DNA from 4 places in the Streptomyces sp. NBC_01255 genome. Region 3 is predicted to be linked to each of the others. Evidence: riboswitches for the same ligand, from Rfam matches in the RefSeq annotation. Region 3 holds a riboswitch; each other region holds the start of a gene.
What was found. Region 3 has a riboswitch for cyclic di-AMP ahead of OG357_RS01000 (LysM peptidoglycan-binding domain-containing protein). Riboswitches for the same ligand answer to the same signal wherever they lie in the genome.
Positions count from the first base shown of each region.

Region 1 (2,190 bases), 2.0 Mb from region 3:
GAGTCGGCCGAGCCGCTCCCGATGCCGCCGATCACCGCCGACGACACCGGACGGGTCGTCATCGTCGACCGCCCCGGCGCGGTCCAGACCCAGTTGCTGATCGGCCGGATCGGCGCCGACCGGCACGACAATGTCTGGGCGGCCCAGGCCCTGGGCACGTACTGCCTCGGTGGGACGCTGACCTCGCGGCTCGACCGGGTCCTGCGCGAGGAGAAGGGCTACACGTACGGCGTGCGGGCCTTCGGGCAGGTGCTCCGCTCCGACGCCGAGGGGAACGGCGCCTCGATGCTCGCCATCAGCGGCTCGATCGACACCCCGAACACCGGCCCCGCACTTGACGACCTGTGGAAGGTGCTGCGGACCCTCGCCGCCGAGGGTCTCACCGACGCCGAGCGCGAGACGGCCGTGCAGAACCTGGTGGGCGTGGCACCGCTCAAGTACGAGACGGCCGCCTCGGTCGCCGGGACGCTCGCCGACCAGGTCGAGCAGCACCTCCCGGACGACTACCAGGCCCAGTTGTACGCGCGGCTGGCCGAGACGGGCACGGTCGAGGCGACCGCGGCCGTCGTCAACGCCTTCCCCGTGGACCGGCTCGTGACCGTGCTCGTGGGCGACGCGGCACAGATCGCGGAGCCGGTGCGCGCACTCGGCATCGGCGAAGTCACCGTGGTGACCGGCTGATCGCACGCGCCGACCCGGCGACGGAAGGCCTCGACGTCATGATTTCGTCGAGGCCTTCCGCTTTGCCCGAATTGAGGGCAAGAGTGGCTGTCTGCCCTGTGGCATGTCTTACAAACGGGCGTGTCTGTTTGGTGATTGACAGACGATCCCATAGCGTCGGTGCGGCTGTTCGTCAGTTGCACGTGCCGCATTCGCGGCAACGGACAGTCATCGCCGAGTCCCCGTCAGGCGCGAGCCTGGGGAGCCGGGGACCCACACAGTCCCTGGGGTGAATCGGGCGCCTTCGTCACGTACGGAGGGGCTCGTAGGAGACCTTCCTGCTCCGAACCCGTCAGCTAACCCGGTAGGCGAGAAGGAAGGAAAGGATCAGCCCCTACATGGCGTTCACCCGTGCCACCGGGAAGCATCGTGGTCCGAGCCGGATGGCGCGCCGCAGCGTGGGCATCGCCGGCGTGGCGACGCTCGCCACCACCGGCGTCATCGGAGGCTTCGCCTCCCCGGCGCTCGCCACCGACACGGACAACCGCTCCCCCGAGGACACCGGCCTCACGCAGGTGATCACCGAGGACTCCCTCGCGGACCGGATCGACGCCCAGGCCGCCGCCCAGGAGCAGGAGGCCTTCGAGGCCATCGTCAAGGCGAAGGCCCAGGCCGAGGCCCGCGCCGAGGCGAAGCGCAAGGCCGAGGCCCGCGCCAAGGAGGTCCGCGAGGAGCGCGAGCGCGCCGCCCGCGAGGCCGAGCGCCGCCGCCTCGCCTCCTTCCAGCTCCCCGTGGCCGGCTCGTACGTCACCACCGGCTACAAGACCGGCGGCTCGCTCTGGTCCTCCGGCAGCCACTCCGGCATCGACTTCCACGCCTCCTACGGCAGCTCGGTCGTCTCCGTCGGCTCCGGCACCGTCGTCGAGGCCGGCTGGGGCGGCGCGTACGGCAACAACATCGTGATCCAGATGAACGACGGCACGTACACCCAGTACGGTCACCTCTCGTCCATCGGGGTCTACGTCGGCCAGACCGTCGAGCCGGGCCAGCAGATAGGCATCTCGGGCTCGTCGGGCAACTCGACCGGCCCGCACCTCCACTTCGAGGCGCGGACGGGCTCCGACTACGGCTCGGACCTGAACCCCATCTCCTACCTCCGCGCTCGCGGCGTCAGCCTCTGACACCACGCGGATCGCGTCGCAAAAGCCCCGGCTCGTACTGAGCCGGGGCTTTTCGCTGACCGAAACATATCGCTGGATTCCACGGGGGCATCGGAAATTCCGGCCTGCTGCAATAGAGTCGCGGAACAGACGCAGAAGGGACGCAGAACAGGCGTCGCTCGAATTGTCTCTCGCGGACCAAGGCGGAGGTCGGACATGCGCGTACCCGCGCAATCGGTATGCACGGCGATCCGGGACGACATCGTCTCCGGTGTCTTCGAGCGGGGCGGGCGGCTGACCGAGGAGCAGCTCGCGCGCCGCTACGGGGTCTCCCGTGTCCCGGTCCGTGAGGCCCTGCGCACCCTGGAGT
Region 1 is NZ_CP108474.1:2,252,250-2,254,439, reverse strand. It holds gene OG357_RS09780 (M16 family metallopeptidase) at 1-681, shown strand, start outside; cyclic di-AMP (ydaO/yuaA leader) riboswitch at 883-1,046, shown strand; gene OG357_RS09775 (M23 family metallopeptidase) at 1,059-1,841, shown strand; gene OG357_RS09770 (GntR family transcriptional regulator) at 2,037-2,190, shown strand, end outside.
Region 1: another riboswitch for cyclic di-AMP. It lies ahead of OG357_RS09775 (M23 family metallopeptidase); the one in region 3 lies ahead of OG357_RS01000 (LysM peptidoglycan-binding domain-containing protein).

Region 2 (2,190 bases), 1.3 Mb from region 3:
GACGCAGGGTGACATATGCCACCGATAAAGATTCTCCCAAGCCGGAATACGCCGACGGCCCGGCACACATGTGCCGGGCCGTCAGGGAGCGTCCGTGTCAGACGGAGACGCCGTGCTGGCGCAGGTAGGCCAGCGGGTCGACGTCGGAGCCGTAGCTCGGGGAGGTGCGGATCTCGAAGTGCAGGTGCGGGCCGGTGGAGTTGCCGGTCGAGCCGGAGAGGCCGATCTGCTGGCCGCCGGTGACGGTCTGGCCGGACGAGACGGAGAGGGAGGAGAGGTGCGCGTACTGCGAGTAGTTGCCGTCGGCGTGCTGGATGACGACCTCGTTGCCGTAGGCGCCGCTCCAGCCGGCGGAGACGACCGTGCCGGCGCCGACGGCGCGGACGGTGGTGCCGGAGGAGGCGGTGAAGTCGACACCGGTGTGGTAGCCGGAGGACCACATGGAGCCGGAGGCGCGGTACGGGGTGGAGAAGCCGGCGCTGACGGGGGCGACCCAGCCGGACGCGGAGGTCGAGGCCCCGGACGACTGGGAGGTCTGCGACGACTGCGACGAGGAGGACTCGGCGGAGGCGGCGGCCGGAGCGGCGGCGCGCTGGCTGCTGCGCGAGGCACGCGAGGAGTCGCCGTTCTTCTCGGAGCTCTGCGTGCTCTCGGGAGCGGCCTTCGGGGCGGCCTTCGGAGCCGCCTTCGGGGCGGCGGCCTTGGGCGCGGCGCTCTTCGGAGCGGCGGCGGCGGTGTTCTTCGCGCCGAGCGTGAGCTTCATGCCGGGCAGGATCAGCGAGGGGTTCTCGCCGACGACCTGGCGGTTGTCCGCGTAGAGCTTCTGCCAGCCGCCTGCGAGGTGGTGCTCGGTGGCGATCTTCGACAGGTAGTCGCCGCTGACGACGGAGTACGTCTTCGGCGCGGCCTTCGCGGCGGCGGTGGGCGCGGCCTGGAGGGCGGCGGGCGCCTTCACCTGAGCGGCGGCGACGGCCTGGGCGGGGACGGCGGCCGGGGCGGCCTGCTCGGCGGCGTGGGCTCCGGTGGCGCCGAGGAGCGGAAGGGCGACGACGGCGCCTCCCGTACTGGCGACGACGAGACCACGCGTGATGGAATTGATCTTGGGACGGCGGTGCTTACCCTTCGCGGGCATGGCGAATTCCTCTCCGGCGCCTACGAGGTGAGCTGTCGGGTTCGGACTGGAGATGCCCGGCCGCGTTCTCACGCGGCTTCACCCCGAGCCGTCCTGTTGTCGCGGGACCGGCGTACTTCCTGGGTCCCCCGCTCCTGCCACGCATGGGATGAGTGCGGATTCCGGACGGTGGCAGGATTCGGCGGTCCGACCGGATTGACGGTGACGCTAGACGAGCGGGGTCGGAGCGAACAAGCCGCAGATTTCCTCCGGCATTACCCGGGCCGCATTCCGGGCGGAATTCCGGTCACCCTCCGTCGATGACGGTCCTTCGATTTCCTTTTTCCGTACGGCAATTGCCCGGGGCCTTCGGCCACGATCCGTCACATCTATGACCCTGCTCACGCGGCATCGCCCATCTCGCCTGCAACCAGGGCGTGTTCCCCTTAACGCCTCATTTCGGACAGATCACCCATTCCCGTCCGAGGGGGTGCGCCGACCCCGTCCCACCTGGATGATTGCCCTAGGAACCGATCTCGCATCGGGCCCCCGAACGACGACCCCCCAGGAGCATCCGTGACGCAGCAGCTGCCGCAGGTCCCGCCCACCGAAGCGAACGAACCCGAGCTGGCCGAGGTCCGCAACTTCCGGGACGTGGGCGGCCTGCCGACGACGGACGGGCGCGCCGTGCGGCCCGGACGCCTCTTCCGCAGCGGCCACCTCGCCCACGCCACCGAGACCGACGCCGCCTTCCTCGCCTCACTGGGCCTGCACACCGTCTTCGACTTCCGCAACGAGGCCGACCGCAAGGTCGAGGGTGCGGACGTCGAGCTCCCCGGCGTGCGAAACGTGAACATACCCCTCAACGACCCCGCCGACGGCAAGGAGTTCTGGAAGCTGGTGTGCGACGGCGACATCGCGCAGTTGCGGGACATCCTGGGCGACGGCAAGGCGGCGGCCCGTATGTCCGACTCGTACCGGAAGATGGTGGTCGAGCGGACGTCGGAGCACAGCCGGATCCTGCACTCCATGGCCGAGGAGAGCGTCCCGGCCCTGATGCACTGCGCGGCGGGCAAGGA
Region 2 is NZ_CP108474.1:1,521,230-1,523,419, forward strand. It holds gene OG357_RS06510 (M23 family metallopeptidase) at 98-1,132, opposite strand; cyclic di-AMP (ydaO/yuaA leader) riboswitch at 1,137-1,299, opposite strand; gene OG357_RS06515 (tyrosine-protein phosphatase) at 1,688-2,190, shown strand, end outside.
Region 2: another riboswitch for cyclic di-AMP. It lies ahead of OG357_RS06510 (M23 family metallopeptidase); the one in region 3 lies ahead of OG357_RS01000 (LysM peptidoglycan-binding domain-containing protein).

Region 3 (2,190 bases):
GTCTCACGCGGCGGCCGGCCCGACCTGGCGGGCGAGCACCTGGGCCGGGTGCGCGCCCCGACCCTCCTGGTGGTGGGCGGCCGGGACGCGCTCGTGCTGGACCTCAACAGACGCGCTCAGGCCTTGCTGCGCTGCGAGAACCGGCTGACCGTCGTCCCCGGGGCCACCCACCTCTTCGAGGAGCCGGGCGCCCTGGAGGAGGTGGCGGAGCTCGCCACGGACTGGTTCGCCGAGTGGTTCCGGCTCAGTAGGCCCCGTTGACGTTGTCGATGGAGCCGTAGCGGTCGGCCGCGTAGTTGCAGGCGGCCGTGATGTTGGCGACCGGGTCGAACAGGTCCGTGGACGTGCCCGGGACGTGGTAGGCGTCGAAGGTCGGCTGGATGACCTGGAGCAGACCCTTCGAGGGGGTGCCGGCCACGGCGTTCGAGTCCCAGAGGTTGATGGCCCGGGGGTTGCCGGAGGACTCGCGCATCACGTTGCGGAGGATTCCGTCGTACGAACCGGGGATGCCGCGCTGGGCCATGATGTCCAGCGACTGCCGGATCCAGCCGTCGAGGTTGTCGGCGTACTGGGTGGCGGCGGCCGGGGCGGCCTTGACGGCGGGCGCGGCGGCGGGCGCCGCCTGCGCGGCGGAGGCACCCGAGGCGGCGGCCGGGGCCGCGGCACGGCGCTCGGAGCGGCTCGCCCGCTCCGTGGTCGTGGAGCTCTTCTTCTGCGCGGTCGCGGATACCGGGGCGGGCTTCGTGGCGGGCTTCGCGGAATCCCGACGAATCGTCAGTTCGAGACCGGGGTGAATGAGTGACGGATTGTCACCCACGGCGGACTTGTTGGCCCGGTAAATCGACTTCCAGCCGCCCTGAATTCCCTTCTTCTGGGCGATCAGGGAAAGCGAGTCACCACTCACCACGGTGTACGTGCGCGCGGCGGCGGGGGCCGAGGGAGCGGCAGCCGGAGCGGCGGGCTGGGCCGCGAAGGAATGCGCGGCGAAGGGCTGCGCGGCGATCTTCGGTGCGGCCGAAACGGTCTCGGCGCCGGCCGTGGCGGGGACGACCAGCGGCAGGGCCAGGGCGGCGCCGCCCGTGCCGGCGAGCGCGAGGCCGCGGGAGACGGTGCGGCGACGGGGGCGGCGGTGCTTACCGTGTGCAGGCATGACGGATGTCCTCTCCGGCGCCTGCGGGGTGAGCTGTCGGGTTCGGACGGGAGATGTCCGGCCGCGCACACGCGGCTGCACCCCGAGCCGTTCCGGATTCCGGACCGGCGAATTCGTGGGTCCCCCGCTCCTGCCGTCGGGTGAAAGGGAGGTGTTTTCGGGCGGCGGCAGGATTAGGCGTTCCGCTCGAATGGGGGTGACCGTAGGCCAGCATTGCGCCGGATAACAAGAGGATCTGATCGCCGGCTCCCGGAATTGGATCTCCGAATTCAGGGAATTCAAGATCGACCGGGCTCGGGAGGCGGTGAACTTCCGTGTGCGGTACGGGCTGCGGGTGTACGGGTCCCTGACGAGGGCGAGAGAAAGTGAACCGCGTCACCAGGAGAGTAATGTCCGAATATGCGATGTAATTCCGTTGGTGAGTAAATGGGCGGAAATTGGCCGAGGTGGGCTGTTCGCCCGCGCTGGTGCGAGTGGGGCACGCCCAGTGCGGGCAAAAGTCGCAAACTAGACATTCTTCTTGAAGGATGGAGGTACCCGACCCAGGAGCCACCCGGATGCCGACCTCCATCGCCCCGATCAGCCCGGACACCCTCGACCGCGAGGCGGCCGCTCTCTTCGAGAGCGCCACCTGGCAGCGGATCGTCACCGACTGGACCGCCCCCGCTCGGCCGGCCCCCGCGCCGGAGCGGACGCCCGAGCCCGCGGACTGGCGGGCCCTCCTCACCGTGTCCGTGGACCGGCTCGTGGCCGACGCGCTCGACGCGCTCCCGCCGTCGGCCCCCGTCGAGACGCTCCCCGGCCGCATCGGAGCCGTACTCCCGGACCGACTGCACGCCTGGCGCCGGATCGGCCGTCCCGAGCTGCGCCCCTCGGTCCACCTCGGCTACGCGCGGCTGGTGCTCACGGAGTGGGGCTGGCAGAACGCGCCGTACAAGCTGCGCGACGCGCGGGGAGCGCGCTGTGTCTGCGGCGCGCTCCTCGCAGCCCACCGCCTCGGCTACGGCAGCGCGGACACCATGAACGAGGCGGCCGCCTGG
Region 3 is NZ_CP108474.1:240,270-242,459, reverse strand. It holds gene OG357_RS01005 (alpha/beta family hydrolase) at 1-261, shown strand, start outside; gene OG357_RS01000 (LysM peptidoglycan-binding domain-containing protein) at 245-1,150, opposite strand; cyclic di-AMP (ydaO/yuaA leader) riboswitch at 1,156-1,309, opposite strand; gene OG357_RS00995 (DUF6197 family protein) at 1,708-2,190, shown strand, end outside.

Region 4 (2,190 bases), 7.2 Mb from region 3:
GACGCACCGTCGGCCGTCGCGTACGGCCTGGCGGACCACGTCGTCGTGAACCGGCGCGCCGCCGCCGGCGGTACGGCACGGTGAAGCGGCCGTGGTCCCCGAGCTGCCGCCGCTGCCGGCCCTGACCCGGGCCGAGGGCGACCTCATCGACGCGTACCTCGAAGTCGTCGACCTCCTGGGCAAGATCAATCCATCCAGAGGTACGCATACCTATGGGGCGTTGCGTGCGGCGCAGGCCCTGGTGGGACGCGCGGAGGCGCTGCGCGAAGCTCTGACGCTCATGCATAAACGGGGCGAGGCCGAGGTCCACGCGGACACATTGGCGCGCGCCCTAAGGGTGTTGGACGGGGAGCGCCGGGCCGACCGGGTCACCGTCCCCCGTACTCGCGCGAGTTGACATTTCCGCGTGTCGTGTCGAGGTCCGGTCGGGCGACACGCACCGCAGAATCCCTCCCCCGTTCGGCGTAGTCGACGAGTCGACATATGAAGCGGGCGAGTTGCGCAACAGGTGTACGCATTTGGCGGAATCGAACGTTCCATCGCTGGTACGCGGCTCGTAGGCCAAACCTCCGAAGATCACAAAGGCGGTCTGTCCACCCGAACGGATCAGTCGTGAGGAGCCTCACATATCGCCGTTTCAGCTCGGTTTTCGCCCATGTCGTGGGTCAAGATCCCTGTCGACGACAAGCCCCCGCCACCGCGGCGGGGCGGTCCGGGCGGACGCCGAGTCCTGCCGCTGTCCCGGACGTCTGGTCGACAGGAGTGGATCGGCAGGAGTGGAGGACCCAATCAGTACGGAACGTTCGCGCTGTCACCGCAGCGGGCCCGTTCCTTGGGGTGAAGCCGCAGCCGCGGCCGGGCATCTTCGCCAGCCCGAACCCGACAGGTCATCCTTCGCAGGCGGCTGACGAAGGGTTGCGCATGACCGCGCAGATGCATGTCCCGTCCCTGCTGTCCCGGGCCGGAGCCGTCTCGGCTCTCACCCTCGCCGCCGTCGGCGGCACGCTGTTCGCACCAGGTGCGGCATCGGAGGCCCAGGCAGCGACGACACACGCGAACAAGGCACTGAGCGTCGCCGCGTCGAAGAAAGGATCGCCCTACCGGTACGGATCGACCGGACCCACCCGGTTCGACTGCTCCGGTCTGACGCTCTACGCGTACAAGAAGGCGGGCAAGTCGCTGCCTCGCACCGCGCAGCAGCAGTACAACAAGACCCGGCACATCTCCTCGTCGAGCCGGCAGAAGGGCGATCTGGTCTTCTTCCACTCCAGCGGGAGGGTCTACCACGTCGGCATCTACGCCGGCAGCGGCAAGATCTGGCACTCGCCCAAGACGGGCTCCTGGGTGAAGCTCGACAAGATCTGGTCGTCGAAGGTCTACTACGGCCGCGTCCGATGACGGACCCCGGGCACTGACCCGAGCGAGCCGGAGGGTGCGGTGGCGCCGCCGCACCCCTTGCTCAGCCTCACGCCTCGCGCAGCCGCACGGCCTTGCTCAGCCGAACGGCCTTGCTCGGCCGAACGCCTCGCTCTGCCTCACGCCTCCCCTCGGCGGTACGAGTCCCCTACACCGGGACCATCGTCCACGGGAGGGTGATCCAGACGGTCTTGCCGCCCTCCTCGGTCGGCGTGACCGAGAGGCGGCCGCCGGCCTCCGCCGCGAGGACGCGGATGATGACCATGCCGCGACCGTTGTCCTGCTGGACCGCCGCCGGGAGGCGGCGGGGCCAGCGGGGATGGCTGTCCGTCACACCGATGCTCAGGCACTCCTCCCGCTCCAGGCGGAGGTCGACCGTGAAGGTGGGCGACTGCCCGAAGGTGTGCTGGACGGCGTTCGTCGCCAGCTCCGAGACGATCAGCCGGATCGAGTCCGCGATCTCCGCCGCGTCGTCGAGCCCCCAGTCCCCCAGGACGTCCGCGACCCACCTCCGTGCCGTGCGGACCGACGCGGGATCGCTCGGCAGAGTGGCGGATGCTTCCTGATGGTCTGCCATGGCGGCGCTGTCCCTTTCCCGCCGGGGACACCACCCCGGATTGCGCTTCGCGTCAGTGCCACCGATCGTGCCGCCCCGTACGGCCTTCCACCACGAAATGTGGTCATCTATCGCCCGAAGCGGTGAACTCTGCTGCCCGAGAACGCTCTTGGGCTCGTCTCAGGCGGCGGGCGCGGTGCGCAGGATGGTCTCCACCG
Region 4 is NZ_CP108474.1:7,422,445-7,424,634, reverse strand. It holds gene OG357_RS33685 (ATP-dependent Clp protease proteolytic subunit) at 1-84, shown strand, start outside; gene OG357_RS33680 (hypothetical protein) at 92-397, shown strand; cyclic di-AMP (ydaO/yuaA leader) riboswitch at 737-918, shown strand; gene OG357_RS33675 (C40 family peptidase) at 922-1,398, shown strand; gene OG357_RS33670 (ATP-binding protein) at 1,565-1,993, opposite strand; gene OG357_RS33665 (8-amino-7-oxononanoate synthase) at 2,153-2,190, opposite strand, start outside.
Region 4: another riboswitch for cyclic di-AMP. It lies ahead of OG357_RS33675 (C40 family peptidase); the one in region 3 lies ahead of OG357_RS01000 (LysM peptidoglycan-binding domain-containing protein).